One region of the Pseudoalteromonas sp. MQS005 genome, then DNA from elsewhere that is predicted to be linked to it. Evidence: predicted binding sites of a transcription regulator. Region 1 holds the regulator's gene; each other region holds the start of a gene.
The links. Region 1 encodes LexA, which represses DNA repair genes until DNA is damaged. Its sites were predicted from a motif close to TACTGTATNNNNATACAGTA; they were not measured.
Positions count from the first base shown of each region.

Region 2: A9479_RS16075 (LexA family transcriptional regulator) is a predicted target of LexA. The motif match lies at 2,063-2,082, and genes of this name have one in related genera.
Region 3: umuD (translesion error-prone DNA polymerase V autoproteolytic subunit) is a predicted target of LexA. The motif match lies at 1,757-1,776, and genes of this name have one in related genera.

Region 1 covers NZ_LYRQ01000010.1:67,698-75,736, forward strand. The annotation lists gene A9479_RS05420 (SURF1 family protein) at 1-19, opposite strand, end outside; gene A9479_RS20205 (DUF2909 family protein) at 34-342, shown strand; gene A9479_RS05425 (cytochrome c oxidase subunit 3) at 245-1,120, opposite strand; gene A9479_RS05430 (cytochrome c oxidase assembly protein) at 1,156-1,686, opposite strand; gene ctaD (cytochrome c oxidase subunit I) at 1,686-3,278, opposite strand; gene coxB (cytochrome c oxidase subunit II) at 3,278-4,420, opposite strand; gene lexA (transcriptional repressor LexA) at 4,914-5,531, opposite strand; gene A9479_RS05450 (PaaI family thioesterase) at 5,730-6,173, shown strand; gene A9479_RS05455 (hypothetical protein) at 6,203-6,583, opposite strand; gene A9479_RS05460 (endonuclease) at 6,836-7,489, shown strand; gene hmpA (NO-inducible flavohemoprotein) at 7,529-8,039, opposite strand, start outside.
Region 2 covers NZ_LYRQ01000053.1:20,950-28,988, reverse strand. The annotation lists gene A9479_RS16085 (DUF4942 domain-containing protein) at 1-1,357, opposite strand, end outside; gene A9479_RS16080 (hypothetical protein) at 1,558-1,875, opposite strand; gene A9479_RS16075 (LexA family transcriptional regulator) at 2,098-2,523, shown strand; gene A9479_RS16070 (Y-family DNA polymerase) at 2,525-3,805, shown strand; gene A9479_RS16065 (hypothetical protein) at 3,966-4,433, shown strand; gene A9479_RS16060 (type III restriction-modification system endonuclease) at 4,738-7,656, opposite strand; gene A9479_RS16055 (site-specific DNA-methyltransferase) at 7,656-8,039, opposite strand, start outside.
Region 3 covers NZ_LYRQ01000021.1:22,657-30,695, reverse strand. The annotation lists gene umuC (translesion error-prone DNA polymerase V subunit UmuC) at 5-1,273, opposite strand; gene umuD (translesion error-prone DNA polymerase V autoproteolytic subunit) at 1,281-1,730, opposite strand; gene A9479_RS09275 (3'-5' exonuclease) at 2,386-3,291, shown strand; gene A9479_RS09270 (transposase) at 3,652-5,043, shown strand; gene A9479_RS09265 (hypothetical protein) at 5,073-5,363, shown strand; gene A9479_RS09260 (WYL domain-containing protein) at 5,681-6,619, shown strand; gene A9479_RS09255 (type I restriction-modification system subunit M) at 6,689-8,039, shown strand, end outside.

The DNA of each region.
Region 1 (8,039 bases):
TAAATACAACTAACTGCATAAGGGTAAAATCCAGTGATTATTAAAATTATTATTGTTCTACTGTTATTATTTATATTATTTAATTTATTTCGTGCTTTATTAATTATGGTGTCAGGGAAAACCAATGGACGCCCTATGTCTCACTTTTTAGGGCGTCGGGTGTTATTTTCTGTTGTGGTATTAGTGATGGTGATTGCCGCACTAAAACTTGGTTTTATTACGGCAAATCAGTCCCCCTTAATCACTAAAGCACATACACAAATACAAACAAACACAGCCAAACAACATCAACAAAATGCCAGTACCAAGCTGCAGCTTGAAAGGCAAAGTGCTTATCTTTAGTGAAATGTCCTTTCATAATGCGCAAAAACACCACCAACAAAATAATTGTTCCTAAGGTGACGTGCATGCCGTGAAAGCCGGTTAACAAAAAGAAGGTATTGCCATAAATGCCCGCATCAAGGGTTAAGTTAAGATCGTTATAAGCATATATATACTCTTCTACCTGCAGCCCTAAAAAGCACACTCCGAGTAAAATGGTCGCTCCCAAGCATACTTTGAGTGGGGTACGTTTATTATTTTCCATCGCCACATGGGCAAAATGTAAAGTTACCGACGAGGCAAGCAAAATAAGCGTGTTGATAAGCGGCAACCCTTGCCAGCCCATTGCTTGGGTCGTGGTGCCTCCTGGGGTATTTAGCAATGGCCACATGGCTTCAAACGTAGGCCACAATACTTCATTTGTCATGGCGTTGTTATCCGCACCTCCAAGCCAAGGCACAGAGAACATGCGGGCATAAAATAATGCGCCAAAAAATGCCATGAAGAACATCACTTCTGAAAAAATAAACCAGCTCATACCTTGCCTAAAAGAACGGTCCATTTGTGCAGAATAAAGCCCTTGATCAGACTCGTGTATGACATTTTTAAACCAGCTAAACAGCATGTAAAGTAGTACAGCTATACCTACGTATAACAAGTAAACGCCATTACCACCCTCTTTGCCCATATCCATTACGGTTAAGGCTGCGCCTACCGCAATAAAAAATAACGCAACTGCCCCAACTATTGGCCATGGACTTTGCTCTGGTACATAATAATGTTCATATTTTTGATTCATTTTATTTGCTCCTAGTTTTTCACTAGTTTTATAAGCTAGTTATTACTGGCTACTAGCCGCTCGCTAATATCAAATACGGTATAAGACAGGGTTAACTCTTCTACATCACTGGGTAATTCAGTATCTACATAAAACAATAATGTAAACTCCAGCTCTTCACCTGCCTTTAACGGTTGCTGATCAAAGCAAAAACACGCTATTTTGTGTAAATACTTGGCCGCTTTTCCTGGTGCTACCGACGGTATAGCCTGCATTACTTTATCTTCATTGCTATTATTTTTAGCGCTAAACTTAACTTCACGCATGGCCCCAGGCTTTACATCTACACTGTACTCTTTAGATTTAACTTCAAAAGGCGCACCACTTTGCGCATGCGTAGTGAAACTAACGCTGACTTCTCTATTTTCAGTGACCAAGGTACTTTGCTGTGCCTGCTCTAACGAGGGCTTACCATTAAGCCCCGTTATATCGCAAAACACGTCATACAAAGGGACCATGGCAAATGCAAATGCAAACATTGCAATGCAAATCACCACCAGCTTTTTTAATAACGGCAAGTGAGTCATTATTTAATGTCCGGCGGCGTTGAGAACGTATGATAAGGCGCAGGTGAATCAACTTCCCATTCAAGCCCCTCAGCTCCATCCCAAACTTTTGCAGGCACTTTGTCGCCCCCTTTTGCACATTTATACACAACCACCACAAATAATAATTGCGATAAACCAAAGGCAAACCCACCTATACTAATAATGGCGTTAAAATCAGCAAACTGTAGCGCATAATCTGGAATACGGCGTGGCATACCGGCTAACCCAACAAAATGCATTGGGAAAAACAGCACATTTACACTTATTAACGACAACCAAAAATGCCATTTTGCTAAGGTAATATTGAACATGTTTCCGGTCCATTTTGGCAGCCAATAATAAGCCCCCGCCATAATAGAAAACACCGCGCCCGTTACGAGCACATAATGAAAGTGTGCAACCACAAAATAGGTATCATGATATTGGAAATCGGCAGGTGTAATCGCTAGCATCAACCCCGAAAAACCACCTAAAGTAAACAACACAATAAATGCGATACTAAACAGCATTGGCACTTCAAAGCTAATAGACCCGCGCCACATAGTCGCCACCCAGTTAAATACTTTTACACCGGTAGGTACCGATATCAACATAGTCGCGTACATAAAAAACAACTCACCCGCCACGGGCATACCTGTGGTAAACATATGATGCGCCCACACAATAAAACTCAACAAAGCAATCGAAGAGGTGGCATAAACCATAGAGGCATAACCAAATAGTTTTTTACGTGAAAAGGTGGGAACAATCGTAGAAATAATGCCAAAGGCAGGCAAAATCATAATATAAACTTCAGGGTGACCAAAAAACCAAAAAATATGTTGGAACATCACCGGATCGCCACCACCAGCGGCATCAAAGAAACTGGTCGCGAAGTATTTATCGGTGAGCACCATAGTAACTGCACCAGCAAGTACCGGCATAACTGCAATAAGTAAAAACGCCGTGATCAACCATGTCCACACAAATAACGGCAGCTTCATCCACGTCATACCCGGAGCACGCATATTTACTATGGTGACCACCACATTAATGGCCCCCATAATCGAACTAATACCCATAATATGCACAGCAAATACAAACATTGCTGTGTTGTCGTTACTATAAGTGGTGGAAAGCGGCGCGTAAAAGGTCCAACCAAATGCAGGGCCACCACCGGGCATAAATAATGAAGCTAATAGGATTAAAAACGCAAACGGTAAAATCCAAAAGCTCCAGTTATTCATTCTCGGTAAGGCCATATCTGGCGCACCAATCATTAGCGGGATCATCCAGTTTGCCAAGCCGGTAAAGGCTGGCATAACCGCACCAAACACCATTATTAAACCATGCACTGTGGTCATTTGATTAAAAAAGTGAGGATCAACCAGTTGTAGGCCCGGCTGAAATAACTCAGCTCGAATAACCATCGCCATTGCCCCACCAATTAAAAACATGGTGAGTGAAAAAATTAAATATAAGCTACCTATATCTTTATGGTTGGTTGTAAATAACCAGCGCTTAAAGCCTGTGGCAGGTTGATGGGCATGATGAGCCTCATTGGTATTAGGTTGTTCTGCAATGCTACTCATTATTTAGCCTCCCCATCAGCATCCAGTGCCGCTTGTATCTCGCTCGGTTGAATTACATCACCAGTGTCATTACCCCACGCGTTGCGTTTATAGGTAATAACAGCTGCTATTTGCTTGATTGATAATTGCTTTGCGAAAGACTGCATAGCCGTACCTGGTTTACCGTGGAGCAAAATATCTATATGCCCTTTGATATCACCTATGACTATTGGGCTGCCTTTAAGGGCCGGGAAAACACCCGGTAAGCCTAAGCCAGTTGGTTGATGGCACGCCGCGCAGCTCGCCATATAAACCTGCTCACCAAGCGCCATCAGCTCCTCTTTTGGTACAACTTGGTCTAATAACGCAGCGTCTGCCTCAGCTGCTTTTTGTTTGGCTTGTTTAGCCTCTGCTAACCACGTTTTGAAGTCTTCTTCTGTTTTAGCTTCTACTACAACAGGCATAAAACCATGATCTTTACCGCAAAGCTCTGCACACTGCCCACGGTAAGTACCGACCTCATTAATATTGGTCCATGTTTCGTTAATAAACCCAGGGTTTGCATCTTTTTTAACGGCAAAGTCAGGCACCCACCATGAGTGAATAACATCATCTGAAGTCATTAAAAAGCGTACTTTTTGATTAATAGGTAGTACCAGTGGTTTATCGACCTCGAGTAAATAATTCGGGTTTTTATCAGCAAGGTTGGTTATTTCATTTTGAGGGGTAGCTAGCATGGAATAAAACTCAACGTCCTCCCCCATATACTCGTAATGCCACTTCCACTGTGAGCCTGTAATTTTAATGGTGAGATCAGCTTTGCTGGCATCCTCCATGGCAATTAAGGTTTTAGTCGCAGGAATGGCCATAACAATTAATATGACAAAAGGGATCGCAGTCCACAGTATTTCTACTTTGGTGCTTTCATGGAATTGGGCAGGGACAGCCCCTTTAGATTTGCGATGATGAATGAGTGCCCAAAACATAATGGCAAACACGATCACCCCAATCACACAACATATTAAAAAAATAGTCATGTGCAGTTGGTATACATTATTACTTATATCGGTTACGCCTTTACGCATATTATATTGGCTATTAGCAAGCACATTCTGCGAAAAAACAAACAATATAAGCCACAAGGAAGAACTCAGCTTACCCATGTGACGGCTCCTTTGATGCTATTGCTGACGCAAAGCGAAGAGGCATACGGCTTAAACGCCTATTCGTTATTTTTATTTTTTATAAGGGTGCTGGATTTAGTAAATGTGTGTTCTCAAAACGACTAAGCTGTGAGTTATTTTTATTCCAGCTCTTTAATAACTAGTTAAAAAATAAACAATAAGCAAGGTGAGTATGAAAAATAAACAAGGTGTATTTTTTAAAATGCGCAGCTAAAAAAATAGCAACTAGTCAGGCAATTAATCTAAGAGTCAGGTTTAGTAAGGGGTGTATTGAAATTACAGGATAGAAATATAAAAAATTGTTAACTTAAAAAAGCAGAGTAAATTTGTTAATTTATAAAGTATTTAGTGATTTTATTTATGATAGGAGAAGCACTTAACAACATATAGTCATACATTTGATAAGTTAGACATTGTGCTGCTAACAAACCCAGCGCCTAATCACTATTAAGCGCTAAATTATGCTTTAATACTACATCCAGTCAGCGTTACGAATAACACCTACCGCTAAGCCTTCAATATTGAACGACTCATTTTCTAAATCGACTTCAATAGCTGAAAATTCATCATTTTCAGCATGTAAGAGTACTTTTCTGCCCGCTTTTTCTAAACGCTTCACGGTTACATCGTCGTCAACACGGGCAACAATAACTTGTCCATTTTCGGCAACTTGGGTTTTATGCACAGCAAGTAAATCACCATCCATAATACCAATGTCTTTCATACTCATACCGTTAACACGCAATAAAAAATCGGCCGCAGGTTTAAACATTAAAGGGTCAATTTTACAGTGGCTTTCTACATGCTGTTGCGCCAATATTGGCTCACCGGCAGCAACCCTGCCAATTAAAGGCAAGCCCAACTGCTCTGGCTCCTCTTCTTCAACAAGCTGAATGCCCCGACTCGCGCCTGGCTTCATTTTAATAACACCTTTTTTGGCCAGTGCTTTTAAGTGTTCTTCTGCAGCATTCGCACTTTTAAAACCCAGTGTTTGTGCAATTTCGGCACGTGTAGGAGGCATACCAGTGTCTTTAATAAACACTTTAATGAGTTCGAGTATTTGCGCTTGGCGTTTCGTTAATGGTCGCATACAACTGGTTTTCCATACAGTACAATTAACTGTGAGTATATACAGTTATTTAAAAATCGCAAATATAAATTAATGCCTTATATGCCGTTATCATCAAACAGTAACCTACTTTAAAAGCAGGGTGATAAATGTAATTATTAGCAACGCATTATCATATTAATAAATTTTAATTCTCAATTACTTATCCAAGGAGCTAGCATGAGTATTTGGCATCAACCGATTACATTAGAGTTTTGTAAGCAATTAGATCAAGGTATTACAGGCCAAGGGACACTCATGAAAACCATGGGAATAGAGATCAGTGAAATTGGTGATGACTACTTAGTGGCAACTATGCCGGCAATTCCAGAGCATCATAACCCTATGGGTATCGTTCATGGTGGTGCAAATGTGGTGCTTGCTGAAACAGTAGCAAGTTATGCCGCTAATTTTGTAGTTGATTTCAATCGGTTTTATTGTGTTGGCCAAGAGATCAGTGCAAGTCATTTAAAGGCATCACGCAATGGCACATTAACGGCCACAGCGAGAGCTTATCATATCGGCAAACGCAGCTCGGTTTGGGATATTAAAATAACCAATAGCCGCAATGAGCTTTGCTGCGTATCACGGATGACCGCAGCCGTAGTTGAGCGAAAAGGCTAGTAAGTCAATTAACCAAGGTTGAAGTTAAATTACTTTTCGAGAGGGTAAATAGTAATTTCTACGCCTGCACCAATTGCAGATATACGTAACAAGGTATCTGCATGTAAGGCTTGGTTAAAGCATTTTGGCGAAGTGCCAGACTCAAACCCAATATCGAAAGTTCTGCGTGAACAACTCAACCATTGCTTTAATGCATTGCGTGAACACGACTCGATTAACTCACACAAGTGATTAATCGCTTTATCTGGCGTGGTTATTTCACCTGCAACCTCAATGCGAGCAAGTTGACGGTATTCGTCTTTATCATAATGTAAAATAGTTGCGACCTTTTTTAAATCAGCAACTAATACGCTAATATCTTGCTTTGACTCAAGCTCTAGATCTACATTTAAAAATTGAATTTCCGACATTATCTCGTTTTTACCCTCTATTAATTTCATTGCAAACTTTAACGCAGTTTTACCGTTATACCAAATCAACAACGCAGGAATCACCTCATTAACGCATTTTTAGCGTTAGCCTCTGAATATTGCCCACTATTTACTCCTCAAAAACGCCCTCTACAAAATACGCAAATTAAAATTAAAGCATGCCGGTGGCAGTTTACTTTTTTATTCTAGGCCTTAAACTAGGCGCTCCTGTAGTTCACGTATGTGATGGATATGATTCGGTTTATTTTAGCTTTGTTGGCTTGCTGTGCTTGTTTTTCAGCAATGGGCGAACAATTTACGCGGTTTTCGAGTGCCAAAAAGCACTTAATTAATACCCTTCCCGAAAACGCTAAAAGTATTTATTGTGGTTGCGATATAAAAAAACAAGGCAAAAAGTTAGTACCCGATCCTACCCATTGTGGCTACGTGCCTCGCAACACACTAACCCGCTCAGGCAAAGTAAATCAACGTGCATTGCGAATTGAATGGGAACATATTGTCCCTGCATGGGAATTTGGTCACCAGTTACAATGTTGGCAAGATGGTGGGCGTAAAAACTGCCGCAAAGTTAGCGCTAAGTTTCGCATGATGGAAGCCGATATAAACAATTTAGCCCCTGCAATTGGTGAAATTAACGCCGATCGCTCAAACTACCGCTTTGGCATGTTAGCCCAAAACGCGACGCAATATGGTCGCTGTGAGGTTAAAGTTAATTTTAAACAACGTGTTGTTGAACCGCCTGTTCATGCACGTAAACGCATTGCCGATGCGTACTCTTACATGCAAAAAACGTATGGTTTAAAAATTTCAGCTAAACAACAAAAGCTATTTAATGCTTGGCAACAACAAGCTTATGCTGCTAACACAAATAGTAAAAAGCTGTAAGTTTAAATTAAAAGCGTGTAACACACGCTTTTAATTAACCTATAACGCTTGGTGTGGTCCAAATATTTCGTAGTGAATGTTTGAGCTTTGCACACCTAAATCAAGTAACTGGCCTTTTACGTAAGCCATAAATGATGCTGGTCCACACAAATAAAATGCCCCTTCGCTAATAGGTAATGATGCCTCAAGCACCGTTAAATCCATTAGCCCAGTGAAATCACACTCCTCGCCACCTTGATTAAACCAAGTAAATGTTTTTAGCTGTGGATGCATTGCCGTTTGCTGCGCTAAATACCCTTTAAATGAAAATTCGCGGCTGTTTTCACACGCGTGCAAATAACTAATCGCTTGATTTTTATCACCACTAAGTAGCGTTTGCAGCATCGCCATCATCGGGGTTTGGCCAACGCCTGCTGAAATAAGTACCACTGGAGTTGCCTCATTTTTTAAAATGAAGTCTCCCGCTGGCGGGTATAACTCTACTCGTGCGCCTTGCTCTAGTGAGTGTAAATAATTAGACACCACGCCAGGCTTTGGTTGGCACTCTTTT
Region 2 (8,039 bases), on a different contig from region 1:
AACTATCTGCCCGTTCGCATCCAGAAGTATCAAACCCGACATTAGATGCTATCGTGCACAAATCATTAAGGTAAGTGTGCGCTCTTTTTGACAATCCAGATCTACTATCCCAAGAATCACTCCTCCCACCTTCACGGTGCACTACAATGCGATAATCAAGTGAGAACCTATCTAACCCTTCAGGTGCCCAACGAATATAGCGCCACTCCTCTTTGCCGAATGTTTTTTCGTTAGACTTATAAAGTATTACGTTTGCTTGACCAATCATGCACTCTACAACGTCCACCAGCTGCTCATCAAAGTAGTTGTTTGCATTCTTACAGACCCACTGGACCAACGCGTAGGCATTCGTCTTGGTAAAGTCTACATGAGTATTTTCAAACAAAACTTTTAGAAGTTTTTCGCGAGATTTGGCCGTCAGCCTATTAGTTACTTTATCAAGGTTTGAGAATAGCTCTCGCCAATATTTATCCTTTAAACCTTCGATTTTTAACTTTAACGCTTCTTTGACTCCATCAAAATTTGCGCCAAGCTCTTTAAGAACGACATTATCAATTGACTCCAACTTTTTGTAAGTCTCAATAAGTTTATTTAAATCGTCATTATAAAGAGCCTCAAGGGTAGAAACTAAATCGACGCCAGGTACTAATGAATTACTAACCCTTTCACTAAAGTTATGTGCTTTATCTTTATTAAACGTATCCGTTGCCTTAGGCTTTTCATCTTCATTAAAAATATTAAAATTCTGTGCGAACCATAAAGAAAATGGATCTACTTTTGGGGTGGCCCCGCGATAGTAGGTATCACGGCAGTAGCAAAGGTCAATCCGTACAACATGAACTTTAGCACGCGCTTTGCGCTCGGCATTTAAGTAATCATACGAGCCCAACACAGTGTAACTCGCATCCCGAGCTTTTATGGCGCTTTGTATATCGTCATTTTTTTCCCAACGCTCAGGCAGCACCAAATAAATATAACGGGCGTTAGCCTCTTCTATAATTCTCCGGGCAAAGTATGCAAATTCAGAATAGGGAGGGTTGCAAAAAACTAGATCACATCGCTTATCAATTATCGTCTGCTCTTTAAAGTCAGTGCCAACTACAAATATATCGGAATCCAAAGCACTAAGTAATGGTAATGACTTTTCAATAGCGTATTTCTTTCCCTCGGTGAGGTGTTTTAGCGCTTTCCCATTACCTGCACCAATGTCCAATACGCTTGGTGACTTTGTGCTGCGAAATATGACCTCTAAATCAGCTTTAATTACTTCTAACTGCTCATTGGTGGTGGGATAGAACTCAAAATCTTGTGAAAACTGTTTAATTGTCTGTATTAAAGCACCGGTATGATGACCCATATTTTACTCTAGTATTCTTATGTTTTAGATAAGAGAACGATACAGGTAGTTTTAAAACGGGATGTTTTGGGGAAATTAATAAGGAGCTTGGCCGCGCCTGCGAAGACAAAAAATGCGACCAAGCAGAAAGTCAGTTTAGAATGTGTTAATTAAAAATATAGTAAAAACGATTAATAAGGTTAATTTTATTAGGAATAATTTTAACCGGTTAATATAGCGATCTCATCCACCAGCGACGAGCTAATTTTTCTGTCTGAAGCGCTAAGCAACTTTAGTTTACCCACATTAAGAATATCAGCAACTTGATGGCTTGACTCCCAGTGCACAAAATCCGGCTCTTTTTCAAAGCGAACCGTCTTAATTTCATTATTTACAGCTCTTGCTATATTGTCTGCGACAGCTTCAACTAACATTTTCACATTAACTTCGTCTACAACCGAATCATAATATGAAATGAGTACATTACGATAAAACACGGCCATATCACCGTCATTCGAGATTAACTTATAAAGTTCCACTATTAAAAACTCCGTAATAATTGGTGCTTCAAAGGTATAGTAAAGACAAATACGCGCAGGAATTTAAAATAAATAATAGTTTTTTAATAATAATTCACCTAACACGCTCTCTATAATGGATATTACATATCAGCAAGTAATAAGCTTTATTCATTTAACTTGCACAAGTAAAAGCTGACGCCTAAAATACTGTACATGTATACAGTATATAGTAAGTGCACAATGAAACCTATCCAAACAGCACCATCCTCAACCATCCTTGAACTAGGTGAGTTCAGTGTTGCAGCGGGCTTCCCAAACCCCTGTGAAGATTATTTGAGTGAGAGGATCAGCTTAGATTCTTTACTGATAAAGCGACCAAACAGTACTTTTTTATTCAAAGTTGCTGGCAATAGTATGTCCCCCGATATAACCGATGGTTCAATTATTGTCGTTGATCGCTCTATATCAGCCAAATCAGGTCGTATAGTTCTAGCCACTCTAGATAATGAGTTTGTTGTAAAAGAGCTGCAACTAAAAGGCAATAAAGCAATATTCATTAGTAGGAATAAAGCGTTTCCGTCAATTGAAGTGCAAACTGATGAAGATAATAATTGGGATACCCATTGTATATGGGGCGTTGTCACAGGCGTAGTTAAGGTATTTTGATATGTGGGTTCTATGTGACATTAACGCAGCTTACGTTTCGTTCTGCGCCCTATTCAACCCTCAATACAACATGGATCGTGTACCATTGGGTGTATTGAGCTCAAACCAAGGTAATGTAATCGCTCGCAACCAAGCCATTAAGGATCTAAATGTAAAAATGGGCGATGCCGCCTTTAATGTTTGTGAAATAGTAAAACATAACAACGGGCATTTATGGGGATCAAACTTTAACTTATTTGGTGATATGAGCGATAGATTTCATACAGAGCTAGAAATGTTTTTATTTGACACCATTCGATACTCAGTGGATGAGAGTTTTGGAAAAGTAGATGTGAAGCATACACAAAACCTAAAAAAGTTAGGTCACACAATTCAAAGCGCCCTTCATCGAAATGTGGGCCTAACCGTTGGTCTTGGTATGGCCAGCACAAAAACCTTAGCAAAGCTTGGTAGCCATTGCGCCAAACAACAACAGTGGAAAGCTCACACCGGGGGAGTTGTTGTATTAGATACACAACATAAAGTTGACTGGGCTTTAAAGCACTGCCCTGTTGGTGATATTTGGGGTGTGGGCTCTCGCACCGAGACAAAACTCAAAGCTATGGGCGTTGTTACTGGGTTAGATTTAAAAAAATTAGATGTAAGTATTATAAAACAACAATTCAGCGTCGTGCTCGCCAGGACAGTACAAGAATTAAATGGGATTAATGCTGTTGAATTGAAAGATATACAATCAAACAGAGATAGAATATGTGTATCTCAAAGTATGGGTAAAGCCGTTACATGTGAAAATGAAATGATGGAGGCAGTAGCAACCCACACAACACGCGCAGCCAATAAACTTCGCCGTTTTGAAAGCTTCACATCAGCAATAACAATTTTTATCGGCACAAATAGCTTTGATAAGAGCCAGGCTCAATACCATAAATCACAACTAATTAGACTCCCCTTCCCTTGCGCGGATACATTAACGCTGGTGGCCTACGCTACCTACGCCCTTAAATCTATATTTAAGGCTGGATATAAGTACAAAAAAGTAGGGGTAATTTTAGAGCAACTCTCAAAAAGTGATACTGAACAGCAATTGGAACTACTGAGTGATGTAGGCCCATTAAAAGTAGATAAGCGAACTGCTGTGCTAGATGAGATTAATAAAAAATTTGGGCAGTCAACTATACATACTGCTACTGAAGGTTTTAATCATGATTGGCGACCAAAAGATAACTTAGCACCGCCCAGTTACACCACCAAGTTGAGCGACTTACCTACAGCAAAAGCGTAGAAACTAGGGCCAAAGCTAAAAAATTAGATTTAAGATATATCCGCACTGAAGAAAATAGTATTGCTCTTTAAACTTAACTTTCATTGATTACTTAATTAGCAGTACACTTACACAACTTAATAAATAAAACTTCAGCACTGTGGATTATAAGGATTATTCAATGAAAGCCATCATAATACTAATAATTGCTTTTTTGCCCTTTTCAAGCTTCCCAAATAACTCAATAGCAGACCAAATATGTAATGCATATAAAAATACAGATGACCGTAGCAAATGCTTTGATGAGCTTAAAGAGGAACCAAGGTACCTTTCTTTTAAATTCGGTGTTTCTGCATGCCCTAATAAAAAGCACTGGGAAGAGCTAATAGACGAATTGGATAGCGGTATCAAACCAAAAGAAAGAGGTATTGATAAACACTGCTTCTCTCTTAGAGAAGGTAATATTATTTATGGATTTTTAAATAAATCTTATTATAAAGGCAGAGAATTGGCGCAAGTCAAAGCTAGTGATGGAACATTATTGTGGTTAGAGTCTGCGGCGATAAAAGATGTCACAATTGATCACATAAAAAAACCTGAGCCTTGGCATACTGTTTTAAGAAACCAAGATGGTAAAGTAATAAATTAGAAAAGCTAATATTAATAATTTATACAAAGGAGAAAGCATGAAAAGCTGGATAAAAGTTATAGTGGTGACACTCATAATGAATATATGCGCAAAGGGCTGTTTGGCCAATCAATTAACTACAATATTCAGCCAGTCTCAATGACCGTTCCTCGCTCTTTTGAGGCATTCGCCTCAACACGTTTTTGGACAAAAATAAGTTAGGTTTATTACTCTAACTTTTAAGTATGTGTTTTGTTTGTATGACTAAATATGCAAAAAATTGAACTAAGGCGAGAGCATGTTTTGCCCTCGCTTTCTATACAAACTAGCTAGAAGCAGCTTGCTTAATTAAGTCATAAATCAAATCATCAGCAAATTGTGTTTTGAAATCGACCTTGACCTCTTTACTGATCTGGTCAAAAAGAACTTTAGCATGTTCGATTTTTCGCTCTTCCTCTTTGCGAAGACTATCCTTTCCATCAACATTTTTCGTCTCAATGATGAAGTTCAGGAAATCACCTTTACTCGTTTTAACGACATACGCAAAGTCGGGAGAATATGAGTAACCACCAGATACAGGGATCTTAATTGAGTTCTTCGGAATCTTAGTAAAGACCGATACAGATTCAATCTCGCCATCCGTAATATTCAGTTTCTCAAGTTCAGAATCATAAAACACATCTTCAAACAGGTATGTATCTAGAGGCGTAAGAGAGTCGTCATTATAAACTCCTAAATCACTTGCCATAACTTCGGTTCGAGGTTCACCTTGCTCATCAGTAAACTTAGTTGGATGCATACTGTTCGATATAATGTTGTAGCCAAGACCAAACTTATTGAATGAATTATTCAACAAGAATTTACTGAATCCTGATTTAACTTTTCTGATTGTTTGAATATTCAAATAATCAGTAATATCTATCGTGCTTTGAACACTTACAAATGCTTTATGAAGCGTAGATAACTTGATAAACGCTTCTTGTGATAGACGGTTCAAAAACTCTTTGTAAGTCATTGTAGAGAACTTGGTGAAGTCATCATCATTACCAAACTTTGACTTAAACATAGCGGTATCGTTATGAATATAGACCGTCTCAATACGTGTCTGAACACCAGTTTTCTTGAACTTATCTGACTCTTCAATCAGATATTTTTTTAATAGTTCAAGGAAGTCGTCCTCGCTTGCAATTTTATATTCTAAAATCGCTTTTTGGTTAATCATCTCCCAGAGTGATTTTAGTTCATCAAACTTACCAACACGCATTTTCGATGTTTTCTTCGCCCCACTATCAACTTTAATCTTGTTAGGCTTAACGCCTGTAGGAAACGCATTAGGGTATTGAGCTTTTAGTTTTGAGTAAGCATCAGAACCAAGTAAATTTTCATTTTCATCAATGATCCCTTTACCCAACAGATCAGACATAATTTTAAATGCAGATAAATCAGGGTATTCGGCAGTAATTTTATCTTTGATTTCTTGGGTTAACTTGCTTGGAACAGTTTCTTTGAATGAAGAGTCATTCACTTCTTGAACGAGAGTGCTTACAAAGTCTTTTTCTGTAAAATCAACATAGTAATTAAGCATAAATGAACGGTCTTTAACACGACCCATATATTCATTTACTGGTAGACGAAGACCACGGCCAACTTCTTGAAGTTTTGATGTTGTGCTACCGCTTGAACGTAACTTAACGATCTGCATTACGTTAGGCGAATCCCAACCTTCACGAAGTGTCCACTTACTAAAGATAAAACGTCTTGGATTGTCTAATGAAAGAAGAAGTTCTTTATCATGAAGAATCTCATTGATTTCTTTCTCAATTTTTTCATCTTTATCACTATTATCTTTCGAGAAATAACCGCCATGAACAACAGACACATCTTTAATGGTCTTTTCTAGATATTCTCTGTAGAAAGCATCGGTTTCAACTTTTAAGCACTCTTTAGCTTCTGCGACAACCCATTCTTCAAACTTAGTTTTTAAGCTACCTGAAAGGTTGTTACCATCACGATAGCCTTCAATATCATCAATGAAGAAAAGCGATAACGGCTTTATTCTTGGGCGTTGAGTGAGCAACTCACGTTCAAGCTTGAAATGCTCCTTAATCGCTTTACGGATCATATTATCTTCAAGCGTGTCCGAGTATGAATAAGGATTTATAGACTTGCCGACTTTAAGCTCGATACCGTTACTCAGTACAACCATTTTTGTGTTAAGTGATTCAATGTACAGATCATGAATCTCGCTATGAGTCTTTGATAATGGCTCACCTTTCGTAAGTTTATAAACGGTTTTCGTTCCACTTTCGTTTAACTCAAATGTTGCTTCTTTTGCCGTTGATTTAGTGAGTTTAAGGTTTGCAAAGTCATCACCAACAACATCTTCAATAAAAGCGTTAATCCCTTTTACTAAATCATTGTTAAACGCATCAACAGCCGTTAAACGATAAACTAAATTCTCGTAGTCTTCGTTGAAAGTTGCACCAAAGCGAATAATGTATTGAGCATTAAGCTTACTGATGTTGTCCCATGTTTTTTTAGCTGTAGGGAACTTGTGAGGCTCATCAATTATAATAAAAGGTCTTACAGCACTGATAGCTTCAATCGGTGTATCGAATTTGTTATCTAACAACCCTGTGTCGTATGTCTCAGTCAATGATTTTGAGTTAATCATTCCAGAGTTGATAATCAAAACGTGAATCTGTTTTTTATTAAAATTATTTGCTTCAACAAAATCATGAACCGCTTGAGGCATAAAAGATTTAGTATTCTTCTTACTTGAACCTTTTTGACTTTCTACGACATAAGTTTTTAGTTCACGCTCATAATCATCACGGAAATGTTCTTTAAGTGCATCACTTTTCAGAAAGTTTACTGTTCCTGCTTTGATTGAAAGCGTAGGGACAATGACAATAAACTTATTGATACCAAATGCTTTATTGAGATCATACATGGATTTAGTATAGGTATAAGTCTTACCTGTGCCTGTTTCCATAGAAATATCAATAACGTTGCTTTTAGCGTTGTAATGCTCTCTTTTATGTTCGATTCCATTGAATTCTTGAACTGTTTTGATGTTCGCATAGTATTGAGGGTCGGTAATACTAAGAACAGGGTTTGCTCTAAGGCGAACGATAGGTTCGTCCGATTGTTGAGGCTCTGCTCCAACAAACATACTCATCAATGCGTCTACACCTGCTTTTTGGTGTGGCAGGTTCTTCTCAAATGTGAATCCCTTTGACATTAGTTTCTTCCTACCAGATCAATTTCTAATGACTTTTTATTAGCATAACTTTTTAGTGCTTCGTTTAGCTCCATTTGTTTCACGCTATCAAAGTTTTTACCAAAGAAAACAATCTTATTAGGTGAGAATTCCTTGTCTGTATCAAGTTTCGAAAGAAGAGCTTTCAAAGCATCACTAGAAAAATCAGAAGCAATCATATACAAACGATTATCACAAAGGTGAGCGGTATAGCTATCTAGCTCAATATCTTGAACAGGTGTGCTCAACTCACTACCATCATACAAACGCCAAGTAGTAAGAAGCGTATGGTATTGCTCATCGGTAAGCATCACATCATCAAACATTGTCATCGTCATTAAAGACAACTCTTTGTCATCATCTTC
Region 3 (8,039 bases), on a different contig from region 1:
TGCGCTACTTCACTCGTGGTAACTGGTCCCAGCGTGTTGTATAAGCGGGAGACAAATGCTCTCGCTTCATCGACCAATCTTTCTTCGTACCTTGTCCAGCAAAGAAAACCTTTCCGGCACCGCTTTGATTAATGGTGTCCAATACAGACATTAACTGCTGGCTATTAGAGCGGGTCGATACGTCATCGAATAGTCCTGGTTGAAACATGCCTGGATCGTAAAAGTCAGACAGCATGACGCCCGCTTTGGCATAGCGAAATCCATCCTTCCAAATCCGCTTGAGTAAGTGATTGGCCAGCTCAATAAAATCCCGCGTATCGCAACTGGGGAGCAGCAACTCACCCGATGCAGAGTTGCTGTACTGCGGCTCGTTGTCCTTAAAGGGGCTGGTACGTATGAACACGGTCATCACTTTGGCTTGCTGCTGTTCTTTGCGTAGCTTCTCAGTGGCGCGGGTTGCGTATTCACATACGGCCTCACGTAACAATTCAAATTGCGTTACTTTTGCGCCAAATGAACGGCTACAGACGATTTGCTTCTTAGTTGGCGGGATCTCTTCAAGTTCAATGCACGACTCACCATTGAGCTCTCTGACGGTTCTCTCTAAAACCACCGAGAACTGGTCTCTGATGGCTCTAGGAGAGGCATTGGCTAGGTCTAAGGCTGTGGTGATACCTAACGCATTTAAACGCTTAGAAAGTCGTCTACCAACGCCCCAAACATCATCAACCGGAACTAATGCGAGCAACCGACGTTGCCGATCTGGATTGGTCAGGTCTACAACCCCTTGAGTAGCGGGATATTTCTTAGCGGCATGGTTAGCCAGCTTGGCGAGTGTTTTAGTCGGTGCAATGCCTACACAGACGCTGATCCCAATCCAGTGACCTATGCGCTCTCGCACTTGTTGTCCGAACTCGACAAGAGATATGGCTGACTCTATACCGGTTAAATCCAAAAACGCTTCGTCAATGGAGTAAACCTCTACTCGTGGTGCCATCTCTTCCAAAGTGCGCATCACTCGACTGCTCAAATCCGCATACAGCGCATAGTTGGATGAAAAAGCCAAAATGCCATGACGCTGCATTTCAGCTTTGATCTGAAAAACGGGTACACCCATTTTAATACCGAGTGACTTGGCTTCACGCGAGCGTGCTACCACGCAGCCGTCATTGTTTGACAGCACCACAACCGGCGTATCTTTTAAATCAGGACGAAACAGCTTCTCACAACTGGCGTAAAAATTGTTGCAGTCCACCAAGGCAAATACAGGCATAGGATAGTCACGACTTACGGCGCATGTTTCGCACCACACTGATGACCACACCAAATATCTCTAACTCTGTCCCTTCAGGAATATGAATGGGCTCATACGCCAGGTTTCTTGGGAGCAGCTTGACGCACGGCCTCAGCTGAAGCTCCTTTACCGTGAACTCACCATGGATGCCAGCGATGACAATGTCACCGTGTTCGGCTTGGACAGAGCGATCAACCACCAAAATATCATCTGGGTGAATCCCAGCATCAATCATTGAATCACCTTCAACACGTACAAAGAACGTTGCAGCCGGTCGCTTGATGCAAAGCTCGTTAAGGTCGAGCGTTTGCTCAACATAATCCTGCGCTGGTGAGGGAAAACCAGCAGAAACACGTTCCATGAACAATGGAATACGAAGGCGCTTGGCTTTGATGAAGGCAAGTGCGCCGCTACGGCCTATCAGTGAGACACTCATGACGAACCTCGAAAAATCATAATTAATACTGTTTGTTTATACAGTATCTAATGCTATGCTGATTTCTACAAGTAAAATTGTAGGTAAAACTGGTGTTGTTCGAGTAAGACGTTGTGTCGTGGGCGATTTCTTTTTTGTGTTGAAAAGCTTGATGTGGGGGGATGCTCGCCCTAGTCAAAGCCTGCAAGGCTTGGACATTACTGCTTCTGCCTACTGCTCTTGTTTCTGTTACTGATCCTGTTACTGCTACTGGTTAACGCATGGGTCAAGTAACCGTCAAACAAGGCTTGTTGAACCCTTTGCAAAGGGTTTACAAACAGTTAGTAAAATTCTGCTTCGTATTGAATTTACTGGTTTAAAGCGAAGTCAGGAGCATCATTAAAATGCTCAGTCGAACGCAGTTAAAGCCTTGTTCAACCGTTTCAAAAGGGGTTGGCTAAGCCATACGTAAAGGGTATCGGTAAGGGTTACCAAAAGGGTTTAGCTAAGGCTTTCTGAAAGACTTAGCCAAAGCCTTCATACATGGGTTCACCCAGTAGAAAGATTAAAAAAACGCTTAGGTATCCAAGGTGCATTTTGTACAAATGCGTTTATAAACGAACAGGGCACAATGAAATAACCCAAAGCGAACAATAGAAGTGAAGAGGAACCATCAATGACAAGAGCCCCTGCACCATTTCCGCTAGAGCGCCTCGCGGATATCCCAGAAAGACCAGAAGATTTTAGATTGCTGGAGCGTATTCCATTAACGCGTGAGCCGCAGTCCTGGCCACTTGAACTTTCTCCTATGGTCGGTGATGAACAGCCAATGGTGCTGCTCGATACAGAGACAACCGGACTGTCTGCCGATGATGAGTCCATTATTGAGCTTGGTATGGTTAAGGTGCTTTACAGCCCCTCTGCTCAGCGGATTGTGTCGATTGTTGATGTGATCAGCTTGTATGAAGATCCCGGCAAGCCAATCCCCGAGCTGATTACCGAGTTAACCGGTATTACCGATGATATGGTGCAAGGCCAGCGCATTGATGATGCACTGGTTGCGAGTTGGTTATCCGATGATCCGTTGGTGGTTGCGCACAATGCACAGTTTGATCGTCCTTTCTTTGAAATGCGGTTTGCTGCATTAGGCCATCTATCTTGGGCCTGTTCAGCCAGTGGCATAGATTGGAAGGCGCTGGGTTTTGAAAGTCGAAAGCTTGAGTACCTGCTGCTTCGCTTAGGTTGGTTTTATGAAGGACACCGAGCTGCGACCGATTGTTTGGCGATGGCCTGGTTGTTCCATTTGTTGCCCGAGTCCGTTGCAAACTTGTTGTCTGAAGCGGACAGGCGAACTGTGTTAGTTCGTGCGTTTGGTGCGCCGTTTGACGTAAAGGACTATTTAAAAGAGCGTGGTTACCGCTGGCATGACGGTGTTAAAGGTGCCAACAAACATTGGTGGCGCGAAATCAGCGAAGACGAGTTGCCGCAGGAACAAACTTACCTGGATGATTTGTATCATCGTGGCTCAGAACATGCCCACTATGACTACAAAGATGCCCGCAATCGATTTAAAGCTTTGTAGCTCTCTACAAGGTAAGCCTTGCATATTTGAAAACCTCTGGAAAATGGAAAGTGAACTTACGTTATACCCAAACTACTTGGTGTTGCAGCTAGGCGGCAAGTGAGCGAGTCCCCATGAGCATAGATCTTCTATGTGATTGGGGTGAGCGAATGCAGGTAACACCGCTGCGGCTGCAAGTAGGAAGGGTATATAACCAACAAGAGGAATCTTTCCATGTACCAAAACACCTACATTGAACATTATGCTTGCGCAATCTCGCCCTTTCAAGGGCGAGTCAAGCAAGAGGTAACTAGCTGCAAGGCAGCAACTTGCAAACGTCAAGAAGTATGATAAAATACTGTATATCCATACAGGTCATTGGTGGGGTACTCTTTGCTCACTGGTATCAAGCTCCGCGCTAACCCTACATCCAATCAAAAACTGGTATTAAGCCAGTGGATGGGCTGTGCGCGTAGCATTTGGAATGCCAAAGTGGATGAGGAAAGGTATTACCGCACTTTTGCAAGGAAGTATTACCCGATTGGTACTTACGCGCCGCTTGATCAAAAGACATCGCAGTTTAAATCGAAAGAACTATCTCCTTGGCTATACCAGTGTCCTAGCCAAATACTCCGCAATAGTGCTGTTAACTGGTATCAAACCTATCAAAAGTTCATGAAAGGCGCATGTGGACGGCCAAAGCGCAAGCCAAAAACCGACAAGGGAAGCATTTATCTTACCCGTGAAGTATTCCATTTCGACCGTTGTGAAGATGGTAATTTACGCCTGTTTATTGGCACTAAGACTAATAATATTGGTTATTTATCGTTTAAAGCGCATCGTAAGTTTGAGATCCCTAATTCGCTGTATGTGCGTAAAGAGCGCGGTCAATACACGGTGTCTTTCTGTTATGAGAATGGAAAGAATGAAGTTGAGCTATCGAGCAATGCTGAACACTTGGCGTTTCTGCAAGGCTCAACAAAAGAGTATCTGGAAGAAAGCGTTATCGGTGTAGACCGTGGTGTTGCCATCCCTGCTCATGCTGGCTCAATGACGTTCGACTTCTGTGACAATCAGAAAAAGAAGATGACCAAAGTTGATCGCTACATTAAGCGACTACAACGCAAGTTGGCGCGTCAAACTAAAGGCTCAAACCGCAGGAACAAAACTAAGCACCGTATTGCTACGCATCACGCTAAAAAGGCGAACATACGTAATGACTTTGCGCATAAAACAAGTCGTTCATTAGTCGATAGTCAAGCTAAGGTTATTGTGTTCGAGGCGCTAAGTACCTCACGCATGACGCGCAAGCCAAAGGCAAAACAAAACGAGCAAGGCCGATATGTGTCAAATAAAGCCAAACAAAAGGCAGGGCTAAACAAGTCTATTCTGAACGTTGGTTGGCACATCATAGAAACCTACACCAAATACAAGGCTTACCAAGCGGGTAAAGCCGTATTCAAAATCCCTGCTCCGTATACCAGTCAGGAGTGCGCTCAGTGCGATCACACTCACCCCGACAACCGAAAATCACAAGAACTCTTTGTGTGCGGCAATTGTGGCAATACTGACAATGCAGACAACAACGCATCATTGGTCATTAAGAAACGGGCAATTAATCTAATATTAGACACTGGAACGGTGTTGTCTGACGATGGAGTTCTAAGAACTCAGTCAGATAGTGGACGTGGAGGCAATCGTAAGACTAGCCGAGCCAAAAGCTCGACTAGCGGTGTCCAACGAAGCGTCAAAAAAGAAAAGCTAGCGGCTTAGGCGGTTATCTTGGAAGCTCGCTGCTTTAGCTGCGAGTAGTTCACTACTGGGGCGAAATCTTCGTCTCTGCCCGCATCATTGAATTTGGCATCACGTTCGAGCGCTTTCTTAAAGATCCATGGAAGCATTTGATGTCCTGTGGCCAAGAGTCTGCCCCAGACGCGATCGCTGAAGGGATGCTGCCATTGCTACCAGCCCAGGCAGAAGTTGCCAGGCGTGTTCGAGAGAGTGAGCAACGAGTCCTGATGTCTACAGAGTCGGACAAAGGGGTATCTCATCGCGGTAACATCGTGGTGCCACTGGTTCGGGTAGCGCATTGATAGCGGCTATCAGCAATGGCATGAAACAGTGTCTTCACTCCCATACCTGAGCAGCAATTGCAATCCAGATCAAAAAGTTGCCGCTTAGTCTTCCCTACAAAATAATTTGTGATAGGATGACACCTAATAAAATTAATTAGGTTGAAGCCTATTCAGTGTTTTATGGCCATCTGTCCAGCTTCAACCGGTAGAGATTGATTAGTCATTGCGGATAAAGAGCAGCATTGAGTGACACTATTCAATGTGATTACGCGATGTCGGTCCGTACTTTATAAACAGAGTTTTAAGAATCTGGTTGAATTGGATAAACAAGACGCATGACAAATGATGGTCTGAAACAAACGGTAGTGGCGAAGCCAGATAGGCTTTCGCAGATAGCGCAGTTGCCACAAGCAACCAGGGATCGCATTGCCCACATCGATTTCACCTTATTGTTTAAGGGAGAGGCGGTACGGGCGGATTTAGTCGATCGCTTCAGCATAGCCGCTGCACAAGCAACGAAAGACTTCACCCTATACCGAGAGCTTGCGCCAAGCAACATTGAGTATGACCAAAAGCTCAAATTGCATAAGCGTGGTGAAGCTTTTGAGCCCTTGTTCGACTATGACGTTGTGAGAACGCTGGCGACCATTAGCCAAGGGTACGGTGATGGCTTCACTGGAAAGGTAAAACCACCTCTGGCTTGTGAAGCGCCTTATCACCTAAATAAGCCGAGTTTATCGATAGTGGCGAAAGTCACCGAGGCCATACACAAAGGCAAAGCCTTGAGTATCACCTATGTGTCGTTATCGAGTGGTGAAACAACGCGTGAAATTGTGCCGCATACGCTGGTGGATAATGGCCTGCGTTGGCATGTTCGTGGTTTTGACCGCAAGCATGGTGAGTTCCGTGACTTTGTACTGACCCGCATTAAAGCAGCGTTTGTGCTTGAAGATTCCACTTTGTCGCCCTCTGTTATCAAAGAAAGTGAGCTCGAAACCCAAGACCGGCAATGGAACAGATTTGTAGAGCTGGAGTTAGTGCCGCATCCACGTATTGAGCACAGCGAAGCGATAGAGCTGGACTATGGCATGACGGGTGGCGTTCTAAAGGTTGAGATTAGAGCGGCAACCGCTGGGTATTTGCTTCGCCAATGGCATGTGGATTGTTCCAAAGCACACAGCCTTCAAGGCACTGAATACCAACTTTGGTTAAAGAATACTCCGACACTCTACGGGGTCGGAAATTTGAATTTAGCTCCAGGGTTTAACGAATGATGTTCGACGACAGTGAATATTGCATAACCCATAAACGAATTATGACGAATTAAAATCAGGAATTAATAGATGACCCAATCACAACAAAATGCAGGACAACAACGTGCCGAACTTCAACGCCAAATATGGGCGATTGCCAACGATGTAAGAGGCTCAGTGGATGGCTGGGATTTTAAACAATATGTACTGGGTACGCTGTTCTACCGTTTTATCAGTGAAAACTTTGTCAACTACATCACAGGCGGAGATGATAGCGTTAATTATGCTGCCATGTCTGACGATGATGAAAACATCAAGTTTGCTAAAGAAGATGCCATTAAAACCAAAGGTTATTTTCTTTACCCTAGCCAGTTGTTTAGCAATGTGGCGGCCAATGCGCATAAAAACGAAAATTTAAATACGGATTTGGCAGCAATTTTTGCGGCAATCGAAAACTCAGCCAATGGCTATGATTCAGAAAAAGACATCAAAGGCCTGTTTGCGGATTTTGATACCACCAGTAATCGTCTGGGTAATACGGTAGAGGCAAAAAACAAACGCTTAGCAGCTGTGTTAAAAGGCGTAGCTGGGCTGAACATCACTCAATTTGAAGATAACGAAAACGATCTGTTTGGTGACGCCTATGAGTTCTTAATTTCAAACTATGCCGCGAATGCGGGTAAATCCGGTGGCGAATTTTTCACCCCCCAGCACGTTTCAAAACTCATCGCACAGCTGGCCATGCACGGCCAAACCAGTGTCAATAAAATTTATGACCCTGCGGCGGGTTCGGGCTCGTTGCTGTTACAAGCCAAAAAGCACTTTGATGCCCATATCATTGAGGATGGTTTTTTTGGTCAAGAGCTCAACCACACCACCTACAACTTAGCGCGTATGAACATGTTTTTGCACAACATTAACTACGACAAGTTTAATATTCAGTTAGGCGATACCTTAACTGAACCGCACTTTTTAGATGACAAACCCTTTGATGCGATTGTCTCTAACCCGCCTTATTCGGTGAAATGGATGGGTAGCGACGACCCAACCCTAATCAACGACGACCGCTTTGCGCCCGCTGGCGTACTTGCACCTAAATCAAAAGCCGACTTTGCCTTTGTGCTTCATGCGCTAAGTTATCTCTCTGCAAGAGGCCGTGCAGCGATTGTTTGCTTCCCAGGTATTTTTTACCGTGGTGGTGCTGAGCAAAAAATTCGCCAATATCTGGTTGATAACAACTACGTTGAAACCGTGATTTCACTGGCACCAAACCTGTTCTTTGGCACCACCATTGCCGTGAATATTTTGGTGCTGTCTAAACACAAAACCGACACCACCACCCAGTTTATTGATGCCAGCGGTTTGTTTAAAAAAGAAACCAATAACAACGTACTGACTGAACAACACATCGAAGACATCATGAAAGTGTTTGCGAGCAAAG